DNA from 3 places in the Kitasatospora sp. NPDC127035 genome. Region 3 is predicted to be linked to each of the others. Evidence: riboswitches for the same ligand, from Rfam matches in the RefSeq annotation. Region 3 holds a riboswitch; each other region holds the start of a gene.
The links. Region 3 has a riboswitch for cobalamin ahead of ACFWIC_RS21375 (prenyltransferase/squalene oxidase repeat-containing protein). Riboswitches for the same ligand answer to the same signal wherever they lie in the genome.
Positions count from the first base shown of each region.

Region 1: it holds a riboswitch for cobalamin, as region 3 does, so the genes downstream of both, ACFWIC_RS13005 (ribonucleoside-diphosphate reductase subunit alpha) here and ACFWIC_RS21375 (prenyltransferase/squalene oxidase repeat-containing protein) in region 3, are expected to answer to the same signal.
Region 2: it holds a riboswitch for cobalamin, as region 3 does, so the genes downstream of both, ACFWIC_RS22030 (cobalamin biosynthesis protein) here and ACFWIC_RS21375 (prenyltransferase/squalene oxidase repeat-containing protein) in region 3, are expected to answer to the same signal.

Region 1 covers NZ_JBHXDN010000015.1:12,462-18,852, forward strand. Annotated here, with positions in the region: gene def (peptide deformylase) at 1-416, shown strand, start outside; gene ACFWIC_RS13000 (ribonucleotide-diphosphate reductase subunit beta) at 588-1,601, opposite strand; gene ACFWIC_RS13005 (ribonucleoside-diphosphate reductase subunit alpha) at 1,601-4,027, opposite strand; cobalamin riboswitch at 4,212-4,354, opposite strand; gene ACFWIC_RS13010 (hypothetical protein) at 4,861-5,805, shown strand; gene ACFWIC_RS13015 (glycoside hydrolase family 26 protein) at 5,971-6,391, shown strand, end outside.
Region 2 covers NZ_JBHXDN010000032.1:19,143-25,533, forward strand. Annotated here, with positions in the region: gene ACFWIC_RS22010 (cobyrinate a,c-diamide synthase) at 1-83, opposite strand, end outside; gene cobO (cob(I)yrinic acid a,c-diamide adenosyltransferase) at 100-705, opposite strand; gene ACFWIC_RS22020 (putative cobaltochelatase) at 712-2,853, opposite strand; gene ACFWIC_RS22025 (cobyric acid synthase) at 2,863-4,377, opposite strand; gene ACFWIC_RS22030 (cobalamin biosynthesis protein) at 4,374-5,342, opposite strand; cobalamin riboswitch at 5,441-5,572, opposite strand; gene ACFWIC_RS22035 (alpha/beta hydrolase) at 5,837-6,391, shown strand, end outside.
Region 3 covers NZ_JBHXDN010000030.1:73,240-79,630, forward strand. Annotated here, with positions in the region: gene ACFWIC_RS21355 (acyl-CoA dehydrogenase family protein) at 1-211, shown strand, start outside; gene ACFWIC_RS21360 (enoyl-CoA hydratase/isomerase family protein) at 211-1,374, shown strand; gene mmsB (3-hydroxyisobutyrate dehydrogenase) at 1,371-2,258, shown strand; gene ACFWIC_RS21370 (enoyl-CoA hydratase) at 2,255-3,031, shown strand; cobalamin riboswitch at 3,283-3,422, shown strand; gene ACFWIC_RS21375 (prenyltransferase/squalene oxidase repeat-containing protein) at 3,520-4,593, shown strand; gene ACFWIC_RS21380 (flagellar hook-length control protein FliK) at 4,623-5,102, shown strand; partial or broken gene ACFWIC_RS21385 (3-hydroxyacyl-CoA dehydrogenase family protein) at 5,186-5,695, opposite strand; partial or broken gene ACFWIC_RS21390 (short-chain fatty acyl-CoA regulator family protein) at 5,696-6,232, shown strand; gene ACFWIC_RS21395 (hypothetical protein) at 6,312-6,391, opposite strand, start outside.

The sequences.
Region 1 (6,391 bases), on a different contig from region 3:
CGGAGGGCGTGGGCCTGGCCGCCAACCAGATCGGCGTGGACCTCAAGGTCTTCGTCTACGACTGCCCGGACGACGAGGGTGTCCGCCACGTCGGCCACGTGATCAACCCGGTGCTGGAGGAGTACCCGGCGGACCGCCGCCGCGTGCTGGACGACGGCAACGAGGGCTGCCTCTCGGTGCCGACCGCGTACGCCGAGCTGGCCCGCCCGGACTACGCGGCGGTGACCGGCCGGGACAAGGACGGCAACCCGGTCCGGGTGGAGGGCACCGGCTTCTTCGCACGCTGCCTCCAGCACGAGACCGACCACCTGTACGGGTTCCTCTACATCGACAAGCTGTCGAAGCGGGACCGCAAGGACGCGCTGCGGCAGATGGCCGAGGGCACGCCGCGGTACGCGACGGTCTCGAACGACTGACGCAGCCCGGGGAGTTGACGAAGGGCCGGGGAGCCGCGACCGCTCCCCGGCCCTTCGCCGTGTCCGGCGCGGCGCGGGCGCCCCGAACGCCGCTGCCCCGTACGGAACCTCCGCGGAGGTTCCGTACGGGGCAGCGGGCGTCGGCCCCGGCGGGCCGGGGCCGGGAGGGGCCTAGAACTCGTCGTCGAAGGAGACCGAGCCCTCGACGGCGACCTGGTAGGCGGAGACCCGGCGCTCGAAGAAGTTGGTCAGCTCCTGGACGTTCTGCAGCTCCATGAACCCGAACGGGTTGGTGGAGCCGTACCGGACCGGCAGGCCCAGGCGGGCGAGCCGCTGGTCGGCCACGGCCTGCAGGTACTCGCGCATCGACTCGGTGTTCATGCCGGGCAGGCCGTCACCGCACAGGTCCTGGGCGAACTGGAGCTCGGCCTCGACGGCCTCCTCCAGCATCTCGGTGACCTGCTGGGCCATCTTCTCGTCGAAGAGGTCGGGCTCCTCCGCGCGGACGGTGTCCACCACCGACATGGCGAAGTCCATGTGCATGGACTCGTCGCGGAACACCCAGTTGGTGCCGGTGGCGAGGCCGTGCAGCAGGCCGCGGCTGCGGAACCAGTACACGTACGCGAAGGCGCCGTAGAAGAACAGGCCCTCGACGCAGGCCGCGAAGCAGATCAGGTTCAGGAGGAACGCGCGGCGGTCCTCCTTGGTCTGCAGCGAGTCGATGTGGTCGACCGCGTTCATGTACTTGAAGCAGAACTGGGCCTTCTGGTGGATGGAGGGGATGTTCTCCACCGCGGCGAAGGCCGCGTTGCGGTCCTCGGGGTCGGGCAGGTAGGTGTCCAGCAGCGTCAGGTAGAACTGGACGTGCACGGCCTCCTCGAACAGCTGCCGGGACAGGTAGAGCCGGGCCTCGGGGGAGTTGATGTGCTTGTAGAGGCTCAGCACCACGTTGTTCGCGACGATCGAGTCACCGGTGGCGAAGAAGGCGACCAGGCGGCCGATCATGTGCCGCTCGCCCTCGCTCAGCTTGGCGAGGTCGGCGACGTCGGAGTGCAGGTCCACCTCCTCGACGGTCCAGGTGTTCTTGATCGCGTCCCGGTACCGGTCGTAGAACGACGGGTAGCGCATCGGGCGCAGGGTCAGCTCGAAGCCGGGGTCGAGCAGCATCTTCTGGGCGTCGGACATTACTGGCAGGCCTCGCAGGACTCGGGGTTCTCCAGGGAGCAGGCCAGCGCGGCCTCCTCCTCCGGGGTGAGGGTCGGGGCGCCGACGGTGACGGCGACGGGACCGGCCGGGACCGGGGCGGCGGTGCGGGCGGCGCCGGAGGCGGCCTGGGCGATCCGGGTGGCCGGGCGCGAGCGCAGGTAGTAGGTGGTCTTCAGACCGACCTTCCAGGCGTACGCGTACATCGAGCTGAGCTTGCCGATGGTCGGGGCGGCCATGAACAGGTTCAGCGACTGGCTCTGGTCGATGTACGGCATGCGGGCCGCGGCCAGGTCGATCAGCGCGCGCTGCGGGAGCTCCCAGGCGGTGCGGTACAGCGAGCGGACCCCGGCGGGCAGCCAGCCGAGCTCCTGGACCGAGCCGTTGGCGTCGCGCAGCGCGTCCCGGGTCTGCTGGTCCCAGACGCCCAGCTCCTTGAGCTCGCGCACCAGGTACGGGTTGACCTGGAGGAACTCGCCGGAGAGGGTCTCGCGCTTGAACAGGTTGGACACCTGCGGCTCGATGCACTCGTACACGCCGGCGATCGAGGCGATCGTCGCGGTCGGGGCGATCGCCAGGAGCAGCGAGTTGCGCAGGCCGGTGGAGGCGACGCGGGTGCGCAGGGCCTCCCAGCGGTCGGCCCACTCGGGCGCGGCGCTCGGGAAGTGGTCGATGTGCAGCTCGCCGCGGGCGGCGCGGGTCTCCGCGTACGCCTCGTGGCGGCCGAGCTGCTCGGCCAGGTCGGCGGAGCGCTCGTACGCGGTGAGCATGATGCGCTCGGCGATCAGCGTGGAGAGCTGCTTGGCCTCGGCGGAGTCGAAGTCCAGGCGGAGCCGGAAGAAGACGTCCTGCAGGCCCATCACGCCGAGGCCGACCGGGCGCCAGCGGGAGTTGGAGGCGCCGGCCTCGGGGGTCGGGTAGAAGTTGATGTCCACCACGCGGTCGAGGAACGTCACGGCGGTGCGGACGGTCGCGTCCAGACGCTCCCAGTCCATCGCGTTCAGCAGGTCGGCGGCGGTGGCACCGGCGGCGACGTGGGCGCCGAGGTTGACCGAGCCGAGGTTGCAGACGGCGGTCTCGGAGTCGTCCGTGACCTCCAGGATCTCGGTGCAGAGGTTGGAGGAGTGGACGGTGCGGCCGGGCAGCGCGGTCTGGTTGGCGGCGCGGTTGGACGCGTCCTTGAAGGTCATCCAGCCGTTGCCGGTCTGCGCGAGGGTGCGCATCATCCGGGAGTACAGGGTCTGCGCGGGGATGGTGCGGACGGCCTTGCCGGCCAGCTCGGCCTTGAGGTAGGCCTCGTCGAAGTCGGCGCCCCACAGGTCGACCAGCTCGGGGACGTCGGCCGGGGAGAACAGCGACCAGTCGGCGTTGGCGTTGACCCGGCGCATGAACTCGTCGGGGATCCAGTGCGCGAGGTTGAGGTTGTGGGTGCGGCGCGCCTCCTCACCGGTGTTGTCGCGGAGCTCCAGGAACTCCTCGATGTCCGCGTGCCAGGTCTCCAGGTAGACGCAGGCCGCGCCCTTGCGACGGCCGCCCTGGTTGACGGCGGCGACCGAGGAGTCGAGGGTGCGCAGGAACGGGACGATGCCGTTCGACTTGCCGTTGGTGCCCCGGATCAGCGAGCCGCGCGAGCGGATCCGCGAGTAGGAGAGGCCGATGCCGCCGGCGTGCTTGGAGAGGCGGGCGATCTGGGCGTACCGCGAGTAGATCGAGTCCAGGTTGTCCAGCGGCGAGTCCAGCAGGTAGCAGCTGGACATCTGCGGGTGCCGGGTGCCGGAGTTGAAGAGGGTCGGCGAGGAGGTCAGGTACTCCAGCCGGCTCATCAGGCGGTACAGCTCGGCCACCTCGCGCACCGACTGCTCGTTGTCGCCGACCGCCAGGCCACAGGCGACGCGGAGCAGGAAGTGCTGAGGGGTCTCGACGACCTTGCGGGTGATCGGGTGACGCAGCAGGTAGCGGGACTGCACGGTGCGCAGGCCGAAGTACTCGAAGCGGTCGTCGCCGGCCGGGTCGACCAGGGCGTTCAGCGCCTCGGTGTGCTTGGCGACGAACGCGGCGGTGGTGTCGCCGATCAGGCCCTCGGCGTGGCCGACGGTGATCGAGGTGGAGAAGGAGACCACGCCCTGGGTCGCCGCCTCGTCGACGATCTCCAGCGCGAGCAGCCGGGCCGCCAGCTTCGAGTACTGCGGGTCCTCGGCGATCATCGACGCGGCGGCGTCGATGGCCAGGCCGCGCAGCTCGGCGAAGTCCGAGCCGGCGTTGCGGCCGCGCAGCGCGGCGGCGGCGACGTGACCCGGGTCCACCTGGGGGAGGTCGACGCTGCGGTCGGTCAGCACGCGGAGGAGCGCGCCGCCGGGGTCGGAGACCGTACGGTCGGCGGGGGCGGAGCTGGAACCCTGGGCGGGCAGGGTGACTGAGGCAGCGGTGGTCAAGGCGCTCTCTCCTGGCGGCGATCGGCGTCGGTAGATCGGGGGGCCGGGCCGTTCGGGGCAGGGGAGGACGGCGCGGGCGCCCGTGGCGTCGCGCGGCGTGTCGTCCCCGGCCCGCCCGCGAGGCCCGGAAGGTGGTGCTCGTGCTGGGGCCTCTGCGGGGAGGCGCTCGCACACCGTCGGCAGGTACTCGGACTCGCGGGCTCCCATGGGGAGACGGCCGCTCACCGCTGCGGGGCAGTCCCGGACTTGCACCGGGTTCCCCTGCGTCGACAGCAGGGTCGAGCATACATCTAGTGGTGCTCTCTCGATGCGACACCACATGTTGTGCAGCGCGGCGTGTTGGCGCGATGACCGCTGGTACCGGGGCGGGAGCCGGGAAGGGGCGCGGGCCGGGGTTCCGGACGCCCCGGGGCTTGTCAGGATTCGGAAACGGAATGGTGACCGGGGCGGTCGCCGGTCAGGGCCATGCCCTACGATCTCGCCTCATGAGCGACGGAACGGGCGTGCCCGGGGAGTGGTCTGGACAGCCCGCTTCGCCGGGGGAGCAGCCGGCCCCTCCCGCCGGTGCGGGGGGCGCACAGAACCAGCAGCCGGGTGGACCCGGACCGGTGCCGCCGGGGCAGCAGCCCTCCGGCGGCCAGGCCGTGCCGCCGGCACCGGGCGGCTTCGGACCGCCTCCGGCGTCGTACGGACCGCCCGCGCCGCCGCCGGCCCGGCCGCCGGCGCCCGCGGCGCCGCAGCCGCCGCAGTCGATCCAGGTGCCGCCGCCCGTTCAGCCGCCTGTTCAGCCGCCCGCGCCGCAGCCTCCGGTGCAGCCCCAGCCGGCGCCGCAGCCCCAGCCGCCGATGCCGGTGCCCTCGCACCACTGGCAGCATCCTCCGCAGCCGCAGCCGCAGCACCTACCGCCGCCGCAGCAGCCGCAGCAGACCGAGCCGGACTGGGCCGCGCTCGCCGACCGCAACGCGGCCGAGCACCGGCGCAAGACCCGGTTGAAGATCATCGGTGCGGCCGTCGCCGTCCTGATCATCGGCGGCGCCGTCGCCGGCGGCCTGCTCCTGCTGGGCAAGGACGGCGACGAGAAGCCGATCGCCGGGCCCACGTCGACCGCGACCGGGGCCACCCAGCAGCCGGCGCCGTCTCCGACCGGTTCCGCCAAGCCGACCCCGACGTCCACCCCGACGCCGACCCCCACTCCGAGCGCGACCCCCGACGACCCGTCGAAGCCGCTCTGGGACGCCTCCACCGACCCGGCCCCGCAGGACGCGGCGGCGCTCTTCTCGGCGCTCACCGTGACCGTCAACGGCGCCACCTGGAACCGGACCGTCGTCTCGCTCGACTCGCCCTGCTGGGACGGCAACTCCACGGTCGGCGGTCTCGGCCGGGCGCTCGGCGACCAGGGCTGCCGCCAGGTCCTCCGGGCCACCTACGTCTCCGGCGACAGCGCGGTGACGCTCGGCGTCGCCGTCTTCGACCACAAGATCCAGGCCGAGACGGCCCTGAAGAACTACGTCGGCCACCTCAAGGGCGCCGCCGCCCCGGGGGCGCCGGTCTTCTGCGCCACTCCGGGCTGCACCAACACCAAGAGCATCCTTGGACGCTACGCCTACTTCACCGTCGAGGGTTCCGCCAAAGGCGGCAACACCGCGGACGCCGCCGCGACCGCGGCCGCCACGGGCTTCGGCGAGCACGTGAAGAACCAGCTGCTCCAGCGGGCCAAGACGCCCGCGGCCCCGCCGGCGGCCCCGGCGGGCTGACCGCCCGCCGCCGGCCCGGCCGGCCGTCCCCCGCGTGCCCGCTCGCCGGGACGCGGGGGAGTGTGGCAGGCTCGCGGGCTGTCAGTCGTACGCGTGTCCGGTCGTGGCGGCCCGGGCGTCGCCGCCGGGCCCCCCGGCCGACCCCGGTCTCCGGAGGAGTGCCCCGTGGCCCTGCCCCGCCCGTTGCACGGCAAGCCGGCCGCCCTGGCCGTGTCCGCCGCCGTGCTCGCCACCGGCGCGCTGGTGCTCGGCGGCCGGGACGACCGCTCCGCCCCGCCGCCGCCCGGCCCCGCCGGGCCGACCGGACGCAGCGAACTCACCCTCAACGGCGCCGGCCGCGCCCTGCCCCCCGAGGTCGGCCGCGACCTGCTGGCCCGTGATCCGCAGGCCTCGCCGAACGCCCGGGCCGTCCAGCAACTGCTCGCCGACCTGGAGGCCACGGCCCGGTCCGGCCGCTCCGGCGGCACGGTGATCGGCCAGCACATCGAGGGGCACAACGAGCGCTACAACCCCGAGTACGGCGACTACCGGGGCACCAAGCCGGTCGGCTACTACTACAAGAAGGCCGCCGACATCACCGGCAAGC
Region 2 (6,391 bases), on a different contig from region 3:
AGTGCCGCGATCAGGCCGGTGGCGACGGTGGTCTTGCCGGCGCCGGAGGACGGCGCCGCGACGACGAGACGGGGGATGTTCACGTTCAGGGTTTCCGGTCTACCACTCGATACCGCGCTGGCCCTTGCGGCCGGCGTCCATGGGGTGCTTGACCTTGGTCATCTCGGTGACCAGGTCGGCGAAGCCGGTGAGCGCCTCGGGCGCGTACCGGCCGGTGACGACGACGTGCTGGCTGCCCGGGCGGTCCTTCAGGACGGCCACCACCTCCTCCGGGTCCACCCAGCCCCAGTGCATCGGGTAGGTGAACTCGTCCAGCACGTAGAAGCGGTAGGTCTCGGCGGCGAGGTCGCGCTTGACCTGCTCCCAGCCCTCCTTGGCCGCCGCCTCGCTGTCCATCTCCATCTCGGAGGAGCGCTGGATCCAGGACCAGCCGGAGCCCATCTTGTGCCAGTCGACCGTGCCGCCCTCGCCGGAGGCGCCGAGCACGCGCAACGCGTTCTCCTCGCCGACCTTCCACTTGGCGGACTTCACGAACTGGAACACCCCGACCGACCAGCCCTGGTTCCAGGCGCGCAGCGCCATGCCGAAGGCCGCGGTGGACTTGCCCTTGCCGGGGCCGGTGTGGACGGCGGTGATCGGCATCGTACGGCGCTGGCGGGTCGTCAGGCCGTCGTCGGGGACACTCTCGGGAACACCCTTGGGCATGTCGGCTCAGGCCGCCTTTCGCGTAGTGGTGGTGGGGCGGTTGTCGCGGACGAGGGAGGCCACGCCCTCGGCCCGCAGCTCGTCCAGGGTCACGGCGGTGGCGCGGAGCCGTGCGGCCAGCGTGCGGGCCAGGCCGAGCCGGACCGGTCCGGACTCGCAGTCCAGCACCACGCTCGCCACGCCCTGCCCGGCCAGCAGCCCGGCCGCCCGGTGCGACTGCGCGACGGCGTCGCGGGCGCCGGTGGCCCGGCCGTCGGTGACCACGACCAGCAGCGGGCGGCGGTCGGGGTCGCGCAGCCGCTCGACCCGCAGCACCTCGTGGGCGCGGAGCAGCCCGGCGGCCAGGGGGGTCCGGCCGCCGGTGGGCAGGGTCTCCAGCCGGGCCGCGCCGACCTCGACCGAGGAGGTGGGCGGCAGCGCCAGTTCGGCGGACCCGCCCCGGAAGGTGATCATGCCGATCTTGTCCCGGCGCTGGTAGGCGTCCATCAGCAGGGACAGCACCGCGCCCTTGACGGCGGTCATCCGCTGCCGGGCCGCCATCGAGCCGGAGGCGTCGACCACGAACAGCACCAGGTTGGACTCCCGTCCCTGGCGGACCTGTTCGCGGAAGTCGTCCTTGTGCAGCACCAGGGCGCGGGACGCCCGGCCGCGCGCCACCTGGTGCGGTGCGGCGGCCCGCAGGGTGGCGCTCAGGTGCAGCCGGGCCAGCCGGCCCTGCGGGCGGCGGGACCTGATGGTGTGGCCGCCGTCGGTCTCGGCGGGGGAGCGGCGGCCCTGTGCGCCGCGCCCGGTGCCGTCGACGGCGAACAGCCGGGTCCGGTACGGGTCGCCGGCCGCGACGGGCGCCGACTCCCGGGCGGGGGAGGGGTGCTGGGCCGGGACGGGCTGCGGGAGTGCCGGGTCCTCGTCGGGGGAGGTGGCGTCGGCGCCGGCGGGCGGGCCGTCCGGGCCGGTCGGCTCGGGGGCGCCGCCACCGCCGTCGGGGCCGGGTCCGTCGCCCTCGGGGCCGTCCGGGCCGTCCCCGGGGTCCGGGTCGGGGTCCTCGTCCGACTCCCGGGCCTCGGCCCGCCCCTCCGCGAGGGCCTCCTCCTCGTCCTGCCGGGCCTGCTCCTCGCGGGCCTCCTCCTGCTCCTGCCGGGCCTGCTCCTCCAGCGTCCGGTCCAGCAGCTCCTCGTCCAGCCCGGGCGCGTCGAAGGGGTTGCGCCGGCGCCGGTGCGGCAGCGCCAGCTGCGCGGCCTTGCGGACGTCCTCCTCCAGCACCTCGGTGCGCCCGGACCAGGCGGCCAGCGCGACGGCGGTGCGCGCCATCACGATGTCCGCGCGCAGCCCGTCCACCTCGAACGCGGCGCAGACGGCGGTGATCCGGCGGAGTGCCGCGTCGGTCAGCTCCACCTTCGGCAGCAGCTCCCGGGCGGTGGTGATCCGCAGGGCGAGCGCCCGCTCGTCCTCCTCGAACCGGTCGGCGAAGCCCGCCGGGTCGGCGTCGTAGGCGAGGCGGCGGCGCACGACCTCGGCCCGCTCCACCGGCTCCCGGGTGGCGGCGATCTCGACGGTCAGGCCGAACCGGTCGAGCAGCTGCGGCCGCAGCTCGCCCTCCTCCGGGTTCATCGTGCCGACCAGCAGGAACCGGGCCGCGTGCCGCACCGAGACGCCCTCGCGCTCGACGTACGAGCGGCCCATCGCGGCGGCGTCCAGCAGCAGGTCCACCACGTGGTCCTGGAGCAGGTTGACCTCGTCGATGTAGAGCACGCCGCGGTGCGCCTGCGCCAGCAGGCCCGGCTCGTACGCCTTGACGCCCTCGGCGAGCGCCCGCTCCAGGTCCAGCGAGCCGACGATCCGGTCCTCGGAGACGCCGACCGGCAGCTCGACCAGCCGGGCCGGGCGCGAGGACGCCCCGGCGCCGGCGTGCGCGCCGTCCGGGCACTGCGGGTCGGGCGCGGCCGGGTCGCAGGCGAAGCGGCAGCCGTCGACGGTGGCGATGGACGGCAGCAGGCCGGCCAGCGCGCGCACCATGGTCGACTTGGCGGTGCCCTTCTCGCCGCGGACGAGCACCCCGCCGACCGCCGGCGAGACCGCGTTGAGCAGCAGCCCGAGCCGTAGGTCGGCCATGCCGACGATCGCGGTGAACGGGTAGCGGACGTCACTCATGATTCTCGCTCACGATTCTCCCCAAGGGGCCCCGGGCGGCAGGAACGGCAGCGATCCGGCCGCCGGCACCCCGCCTTCGATCAGCTTCCACAGTGCGTCGGTGTCCGCGTGTTCCTCGATCAGCTCCCCCAGTCGGTCCAGCCGGGCCTCGCGCGCCGCCGCGAACGAGGTGTCCGGCGCGGGGACGAACGCCCGGCCGGCCGATGCGGCGACGTCGCGCAGCAGTTCGCGCCGGAAACCGTCGTTCTCCAGCGCGCCGTGCCAGGTCGTCCCCCAGACGGAGCCCACCCGGCAGCCGTCCAGGAAGGGGGTGCCGCCCTCGACGGTGACCACGCCGTGGTGGATCTCGTAGCCCTCGACCCGCTGCCCGTACGCCTCGCCGACCGGCCGGCCCAGCACCTTCTCGACGCCGAACCGGACGTGCGTCGGCAGCAGGCCGAGCCCCTCCACGGCGCCGGCCTTCGACTCGACCTCGTCCACGACGGTCCGCGCCAGCATCTGGTAGCCGCCGCAGACGCCGAGGACGGGACGGCCCTGCGCCGCCCGCGCCTTCAGCGCCGTCTCCAGGCCGCGCTCGCGCAGCCAGGCGAGGTCCGCGACGGTGGCCCGGGTGCCGGGGAGCACGACGAGGTCGGCGTCGGCCAGCTCCTCGGGCCGGGTGGCCCAGCGGACCAGCACCCCGGGCTCCTGGGCCAGCGCGTCCAGGTCGGTGAAGTTCGACAGCCGGGGGAAGCGCACCACGGTCACCCGCAGCACGTCCGCGCCGAGCGGCCCGCGGCCGGCCGTGCGGTCGACCACGGTGGACAGGTCGAGCGAGTCCTCGGCGTCCAGCCAGAGGTCGGGCAGCATCGGCAGGGTGCCCAGCACCGGGCGGCCGGTCAGCTCGCGGAGCATCTCCAGCCCGGGGGCGAGCAGCCGCGCGTCGCCGCGGAACTTGTTGACGAACCAGCCGGCCACGTGCCGCTGGTCCTCGGCCGAGAGCAGCGCCAGCGTCCCGTACATCGCCGCGAACACCCCGCCCCGGTCGATGTCCCCGACCACGACGACCGGCAGCCCGGCGGCGGTGGCCAGGCCCATGTTGGCGATGTCCCGGTCCCGCAGGTTGATCTCGGCGGGCGAGCCGGCGCCCTCGCAGATCACCACGTCGTACCGGCGGCGCAGGTCCGCGAGGCACTCCAGGGCCCGCTCCAGCAGCACCGGCTTGCGGTCGCGGTAGTCCAGCGCGCCGACCTCGGCGACCGCCCGGCCGAGCAGCACGACCTGGCTGCGGCCGTTCGCGCCGGGCTTGAGCAGCACCGGGTTCATGGCCGCCTCGGGCTCCACCCGGGCGGCCTGCGCCTGCATCGCCTGCGCGCGGCCGATCTCGGCGCCGTCCGCGGTGACGAAGGAGTTCAGCGACATGTTCTGCGCCTTGAACGGCGCGACGCGGACGCCCTGACGGGCCAGCCAGCGGCAGATGCCGGCGGTGACCACGCTCTTCCCGGCGTCCGAGGTCGTCCCGGCGACCAGCAGTGCGTTGCTCATGCCCCACCCCTTCTCCTGCTCAGGGCCGCCCGGAGCAGCAGATGCCCGGCGACCGTCGTACCCAGCGCCAGCGCGCCCACCCGTCGGGAGAGCACGCAGGCCCGCTCGATGTCGTCCACCCCGACCGGCCGGAGCCCCTCGCCGAGCACCGGCCGGTGCTCGACGCGGTCGCCGTACCGGAGCGTCCCGCCCAGGCGGACGCCGACCGCACCGGCGAAGGCCGATTCGGCCTGGCCCGCGTTCGGGCTGGGGTGTGCGGAGCCGTCCCGCCGCCAGACCCGCCAGGCGGTGCGCGGTTCGGGCGCGGCGGCGACGGTCAGCAGCGCGGTCAGCCGGGCGCCCGGCCAGCCGGCCACGTCGTCCAGCCGCGCGGAGGCCCAGCCGAACCGGGCGTACCGGGGCGAGCGGTGGCCGACCATCGCGTCCAGGGTGTTGACGGCGCGGAACGCCAGCAGGCCCGGTGTGCCCGCGAGCCCGCCCCAGACCAGCGCGTTGACCACGGCGTCGGCGGTGTTCTCGGCGACCGACTCGACCACCGCGCGGGCCAGCTGGGCCTCGTCCAGGGTGCTCGGGTCGCGGCCGCACAGGTGCGGCAGCCGCTCCCGGGCCGCCGTCAGGTCGCCCGCGGCGAGCGAGCGGCCGATGGTCCGGGCCTCCCGGGTCAGCGAGGTGCCGCCGAGCACGGTCCAGGTCGCGGCGGCGGCCAGGGCGGCCCGCCCGAGCGGCCGGCGGCCGAGCAGCCGGTCGGCGGCCACGGCGCCGGCCGCGACGGTGCCCACGCAGAGCGCGGTGTAGGCGGTGCCGGTGGCGCGGTCGTCGCGCCAGATCCGCCGTTCCAGCCGGTTCGCGGCGGTGCCGAAGACGGCGACCGGGTGGCCGCGGCGAGGATCGCCGAGCCGGGTGTCGGCGAGGTATCCGGCGACTGCGCCCGCGGCGAACGCGGCGGCGCGGGTCAGCGGACGCACGGCGGGGTGCGGTGGCGGGTCGTCGCGGCCGGGGCAGGCTGCATCGCGTGGGTGTCCTCACTCAGGGTCCGCGCCCTGGATCGACGTACCGGGGGCGAGAGTCTCCTGGCTTCCGGGTCGGACGCACGCCCGGGCCTTCCAGCGGCTTCTGACGGCTCGCCGTGGCATTGTCCGGACGTGCTCCCCGGTGACAGTGGCGGGACCGCGCCGGACTCGCACCGGCTTCCTCTGCTTGCCTCCGTATGGCTGAAGGATCCCATCACGCCCCCGAACCGGGAGTCAACCGAGGTCACGGAGCGTTCGGTCACACCGCCGGTCCTCGCGCGGCCCCCGCGCCGGCCCCGCGCGGGCCCGCCCCGGAGGCTCTCGCCCCGGTGTGACGTTGCTCCCGATCTGACACGGACGGCCGTGTCCTACTGGCCACCGGCCGCCGCCGCTAGTGGACTGGGGCCAGAACACCCTCCGGCACCGGGACTTAACTGCGGGGAGCGAGTATGCGTTGGGGAATCGCGGCCACCGTGGCCGCCGCCGCCGTCGGTACGGGGGCGGCCGTGCTGGTGATCGGCCGGCGGGCGTCCGAGCGGATGGTCCACCCGGCCGTCGCGGCCCGGGCGAGGTCCGGCCCGGTGCAGGTCCTGACCCTCGGCGCGGGGCGGGTCGGCTTCACCCGCGGCCCGGAGAGCGAACGCCCCGGCCGCTGGGCCGTGGAGTGGGGAGAGGACGGGCACGCGGTCGTCGGCGAGGTCCTGCACAGCGACGGGAAGGGCGTCACCCGCCGCCTGCTCCGGGCGGACCGGGGCACCCTCACGCCCGGTACCGAGGTCCGCTTCACCCCCCGGGTCCATCTCGGGGACCCGACGACCGCGCTCGGGATCCCGTTCACCGAGACCGCCGTCGAGGGCGAGCTGGGTGCGCTGCCCGCCTGGCGGCTGGACGGCGCGCGGGGCACCTGGGTGATCCTGGTGCACGGCCCCGGCGCCGACCGCTCCCAGGCTCTCCCGGTGCTCCCGCTGCTCCGGCGGCTGGCCCTGCCGGTGCTCGCCGTCAGC
Region 3 (6,391 bases):
GCCGGAGCTCTGCGCGATGGCCAAGCGGTACGCCACCGACACCGGCTTCGAGGTCGCCAACGCCGCACTCCAACTGCACGGCGGCTACGGCTACCTCGCCGAGTACGGCATCGAGAAGATCGTCCGCGACCTGCGGGTGCACCAGATCCTGGAAGGGACCAACGAGATCATGCGCGTCATCGTCGCCCGCGGACTGACGGGAGCCGCCTGATGGCCGGCAACACCGCAGCGGGTAACGCCACAGCGGGTAACGCCGCAGCCGGGCACGCCGCGTCCGGCAGCACCGCAGCCGGCAGCACCGCGTCCGGGCGCACCGTCGACGAGGTCCTCGTCCAGCGGGAGGGCAGGTCCGGCCTGATCGTCCTCAACCGGCCCGCCGCGCTGAACGCCCTGACCCACGCCATGGTGCGGCGGATCGACGCCGCACTGGACACGTGGGAGCGCGACGACCGGGTCGAGACCGTCGTCGTCACCGGCGCCGGCGACCGGGCCTTCTGCGCCGGGGGCGACATCGTCGCCATCCACCGCGCCGCCACCGGCGGTGACCCGGCGGCCGTCGAGGAGTTCTGGCGCGACGAGTACCGGCTCAACGCCAGGATCGCCCGCTTCCCGAAGCCGTACGTCGCCGTCATGAGCGGCATCGTGATGGGCGGCGGAGTCGGCGTGTCCGCCCACGGCAGCGTCCGGATCGTCACCGGGACGACCCGGGTCGCGATGCCGGAGGCCGGCATCGGCTTCGTGCCGGACGTCGGCGGCACCTACCTGCTCTCGCTGGCCCCCGGCGAGCTGGGCACCCACCTCGCCCTCACCGCGGGCTCGGCGGGCGCAGGCGACGCCCTGCTCTGCGGCCTGGCCGACCACTTCGTCCCCACCGAGCGGCTGCCCGCGCTCCTCGACGACCTCGCCGAACTGCCCGTGCACGAGGCGCTCGTCCGGCACGTCGCCCCCGCACCGCCCGCCCCGCTGGAGCGGCAGCGCGAGTGGATCGACAGCTGCTACGCGGCGGGCACCGTCGAGGAGATCCTCGGCCGGCTCCGCGACAGCGGGGAGCCCGAGGCCGGGAAGGCCGCCGAGCGGATCACCGCCAACTCGCCCACCGCGGTGAAGGCGACGCTCGCCGCGCTGCGCCGCGCCCGGTCCCTCGGCCCGCTGGAGGCCGTCCTCGACCAGGAGTACCGCACCTCCTGCGCCGCCCTCGACACACCCGACCTCGCCGAGGGCATCCGTGCCCAGGTGATCGACAAGGACCGCACGCCGCGCTGGAGCCCGGCCACGCTGGACGCCGTCGCCCCCGCCGCCGTGGCACGCTACTTCGCCCAGCTCGGCGAGCGGGAACTCGGCCTCGCCACCACGAAACCCCTGGAGCGCTGGTGACCCACGACATCGGATTCGTCGGACTCGGCAACATGGGCGGCCCGATGGCCGCCAACCTGGCCAGGGCAGGGCACCGGGTCGTCGGCTACGACCTCGTGCCGGAGGCCCTGCGGCAGGCGGAGGCGGCCGGCGTCCGGCCGGCGGAGTCCGCGGCCGACGCCGCCGGCGGCGCGGACGTGGTCATCACCATGCTGCCGGCCGGACGCCACGTCCTGGCCGCCTACGAGGAGTTGCTGCCCGCCGCCCGTCCGGGCACGCTCTTCGTCGACAGCTCCACCATCGACGTCGCGGACGCCCGGGCCGCGCACGACCTCGCCGTGCGGGCAGGCGGCCGGGCGGTCGACGCGCCGGTGTCCGGAGGAGTGCCGGGCGCGACCGCCGGGACCCTCACCTTCATGGTGGGAGCGGCGGAGGCGGACTTCGGCGCGGTCCGGCCGGTGCTGGACGCGATGGGCGGCAAGGTCGTGCACTGCGGGCCGTCGGGCGCCGGGCAGGCCGCGAAGATCTGCAACAACATGATCCTCGGCATCTCGATGATCGCCGTCAGCGAGGCCTTCGTCCTCGGCGAGAGTCTTGGCCTGAGCCACCAGGCGCTGTTCGACGTCGCCTCCACCGCCTCCGGGCAGTGCTGGGCGCTGACCGCCAACTGCCCCGTCCCCGGCCCGGTGCCGGCCAGTCCGGCGAACCGCGACTACCGCGCGGGGTTCGCGGCGGCCTTGATGGCCAAGGACCTCGGGCTGGCTGCCGGCGCGGCCCGGTCCGCCGGTCTGCCCACCGAACTCGGCCTGAAGGCAGCCGAGTTGTACGCGAAGTTCGCCGCCGACGAGGGTGCCGGACTGGATTTCTCGGCGATCATCACCACCCTGGGAGGGAGCGCGCAGTGACCGCGTACGAGACGATTCTGGTGGAGCGCAAGGGCCGGGTCGGGCTGATCACGCTCGACCGGCCGAAGGCGCTCAACGCGCTCAACACGCAGCTCATGAACGAGGTCGTCGCCGCGGCGAGGGACTTCGACCGGGACCCGGGGATCGGCTGCCTGGTGATCACCGGCTCCGAGAAGGCGTTCGCGGCCGGCGCCGACATCAAGGAGATGCAGTCCCTCGACTTCGTCGAGGCCTACCTCGGCGACTGGTTCGCGGCCTGGGACGACCTGGGCAGGATCCGCAAGCCGATCGTCGCGGCGGTCGCGGGCTACGCGCTGGGCGGGGGCTGCGAGTTGGCGATGCTCTGCGACATCCTGCTCGCGGCGGACACCGCGAAGTTCGGCCAGCCGGAGATCAAGCTGGGGGTGATCCCCGGGATCGGCGGTTCGCAGCGGCTCACCCGGGCGGTCGGCAAGGCGAAGGCGATGAACCTGTGCCTGACCGGCCGGACGATGGGCGCCGAGGAGGCCGAGCGGGCCGGCCTGGTCTCCCGGATCGTCCCGGCCGACCGGCTGCTGGCCGAGGCGCTGGCGACGGCCGAGAAGGTCGCGGAGATGTCCGCGCCGGCGAGCATCATGCTGAAGGAGGCGGTCGACCGCGCCTTCGAGACCACCCTCGCCGAGGGCGTCCGCTTCGAGCGGCGGCTCTTCCACGCCGTCTTCGCCACCGCCGACCAGAAGGAGGGCATGGCGGCGTTCGCCGAGAAGCGGCCGGCGTCGTTCACCCACCGCTGACAACTGACGACCGCCGCCACCCACCACCGCCACCCACCACCGCCACCACCCACCGCCGGCACCCACCGCCACCACCCACCGCCGGCACCCGGGCCGAGGCGCGCCGTGGTGCGGCGCCCCGGCCGCGGGGCGCCGCACCACGGGGCCGTCGGCCCGTCGAGCGGCGTCCGGGCCCTCCCGGGGGTAGGTCGCCGACGACCTGCCCGGATGCGCTGTGATGTGACGCACGGACCCTTGACCCGGCCTTTCGGGCGTCGCCATGATGGGCCGTCATGTTCTGACTCCGCCGTCGGGGGAAGTCCGGTTCGAATCCGGCGCTGACCCGCAACGGTAGGCCGCCGACGGCTGTCGGCGGCGAGCCCGAGTACCCGGCGGCGGAGAGGTGTCCACTCCTCCCGTCGTGGTCTGCGGGCCGGAGCTCCGAGAGCTGCCCCCGGCCCCCCGCGGACGCTCTCCGGGCCCCTGCGTCCAGGCCCGGAAAGGCTCTCATGCCCGCGCTCCGCCGCACTCTCGGACTGCTCGCCATACCCGCGCTCGCCCTCGCCACCGCGCTCCCGGCGGTCACCGCCGCACACGCCACCCCCGCACGACTGTCCTCCCCGACCGTCCGTCCGGACGCCGCCGCGGCGGGCTGGCTGGCCCGCCAGCTGGTGGACGGGGACCACTTCGAGTCGGTGTTCGACGGCACCGCCTACCCCGACCAGGGCCTGACCATCGACGCCGTGCTCGCTTTCGCCGCCTCCCGCAGCTCCGACCAGGCCGCCGCGAAGGCCACCGCCTGGCTGGCGAAGCCCGACGTCATCGGCGGCTACCTCGGCGACGGCACCACCGAGGCGTACGCCGGGGCGACGGCCAAGCTGCTGCTCGCCGTCGAGGTTCGCGGCGAGAACCCGACCGCCTTCGGCGGCGTCGACCTCCCTGCCCGGCTCCGCTCGCTCCAGAGCCCGAGCGGCCGCTTCTCCGACCGGTCCCAGTGGGGCGACTACAGCAACGCGTTCGGCCAGTCGCTCGCGCTGATCGCGCTCAAGCGCACGCCCGGTGGTGCTCCGGCCGCCGCCGTCGACTTCCTCGCCGACAGTCAGTGCGCCGACGGCGGTTTCCCGGTCTCCTTCGGCCAGGCCACCTGCGCGAGCGACGCCGACGCCACCGCGCTGGCCGTCCAGGCCCTCGCCGCGACCGGCCGCACCGCGAAGGCGAACGCCGGGCTCGGGTGGCTGACCGGCCACCAGAACGCCGACGGGGGCTTCGCGGCGGCCGGAGCGACCACGTCCAACGCCAACACCACCGGCCTCGCCACCCAGGCCCTGTTCTCCGGTGGCCGCTTCGGCGCCGGCCTCAAGGGCTGGAGCAGCCTGGTCAAGCTCCAGCAGGGCTGCTCGGCCGCCCCCGCCGTCCGCGGGGCGGTCGCCTACGACGCGACCGGCTTCAACCCGGGCAACGGCGCGCGGGCGACCGCCCAGGCCGTCCTCGGCCTGGCCGGCACGCCGCTGGCCACGCTCTCGGCCGCCGGCGCGCGTCCGGCCCCGCCCACCCTGGCCTGCCCGGCACCGGCCACCCACTGACCGTCCGCGACCACCCGAGGAGCACTTCGATGATCGACACTCCCACCCGGACCCGACCGGTCCGCCGGACGCTCGGCTCGGTCGCCGCCGCGGCGGCCCTCACCGCCGGGCTGCTCGGTGCCTCCGCCGTCCACGCTCCGCAGGCCCGGGCGGCCGCCTGCACCGGCACCACCGGCGTGACCGTGGTCGTCGACTTCACCGCAGTCGGTGGCGGCATCCAGACCGGCTGCGCGCTCGGCGACCCGGCCAGCGGGCTCGCCGCGATCACCGGCGCCGGGTTCTCCTACTCCTTCCACCCGCGCTTCCCCGGCTTCGTCTGCAAGATCAACTCTCTGCCGACGACCTGCACCAACCCGACCGGCAGCGCCTACTGGTCGTACTGGCACGCGCCGCACGGCGGCCCCTGGTCGTACAGCAGCCTGGGCGCGGGCAGCTACGACCCGGCGCCCGGCGAGGTCGAGGGCTGGTCCTTCGGTGCGGGTGCCCAGCCGGGCATCACCGCTCCCTGACGCCGACACGCCGACACCCCCGGCACGCCGGCGCCCCGGTCCTCCGCGACGGAGACCGGGGCACCGGTGTGCCGGGGGTGTGGTCAGGCCGTCCGGTGCGGGTGGAACCCGCGGCCGGTCTTGCGGCCGAGCAGGCCGGCCTCGACCATGCGGGACAGCAGCGGCGGGGGAGCGTAGAGCGGCTCCTTGTACTCGGCGTACGGCGATTCGGCGATGGCCTGCACGGTGTCGAGCCCGATCAGGTCGGCGAGGCGGAGCGGGCCCATGGGGTGGGCGCAGCCGTGGACCATGCCGTCGTCGATGTCCTGCGCCGTGGCGTGCCCCGCCTCGGCCATCCGGATCGCGGACAGCAGATAGGGGACGAGCAGGGCGTTGACCACGAAGCCGCCCCGGTCGCGGGAGCGGACGACGTGCCTGCCCAGCACCTCCTTGGCGAAGGTCTCCACCCGGTTGAGCACGGTGTGGTCGGTGTGCAGCGAGGAGACCAGCTCCACCAGCGGCATCACCGGGGCGGGGTTGAAGAAGCGCAGACCGAGCACCTGCGAGGCGCGGCCGGTGGCGATCCCGAGCCGGGTGACGGGGATGGCCGAGGCGAGACCGTCCGCCACCGCCTCAGCACCCTCCAGCGGCCGGGACTGCGCGGGGTGCCGTTCTCCTTCGTCCGGGTCGACCGCGCCGGGAACGTCTCCGAGCGGCAGTCCGCCACCGACTTCCACTTCTCGCGCACCGGCGGCACCTGCCCGCTCTGGAACGTCTACGAGACCTTCGCCGCCCCCGGCCGCGTCCACGTCCAGGTCGCCGGCATGCCGGACGGACGGCACTACCTGTGGACCGCCCGCGCCGTCACCCGTTCACCCGGGGGCTGGGGCCGCCCGGGCAAGACCTTCGCGATCGGGCTCGGCTGCGAACTCCGCCACGCCCACCGGCTGGTGTACTCCGCCGGCCTCGACCTGGGCGACGAGGGCGCGGCCACCCCGATCGGCCTCGGGTGCAAGGTGGGCGAACGCCCCGCCTGTCCGCAGCGTTCCGCGCCCGCCGTCGGCGTCCCGCCGGTGATCGACGAGCACACCAGCACGTTCGTGCCGTATCCCGCCCGCGCCGAACCGGAGGGGCGGGCGGCCGACGCCTGAGGGCGGCCCGGGGCGCGGTGGCCGGGCACGGGGAGCCCGTGGCCCGGCCACCGCGCCCGGCCGGGGGGCCGGCCGCGGGTCAGCTGCCGTAGCGCAGTGACACGGTGTCGCCGACGTGGACGACGGTGGCCCGGGTGGCGCCGGTGGCGGCGGCACCGT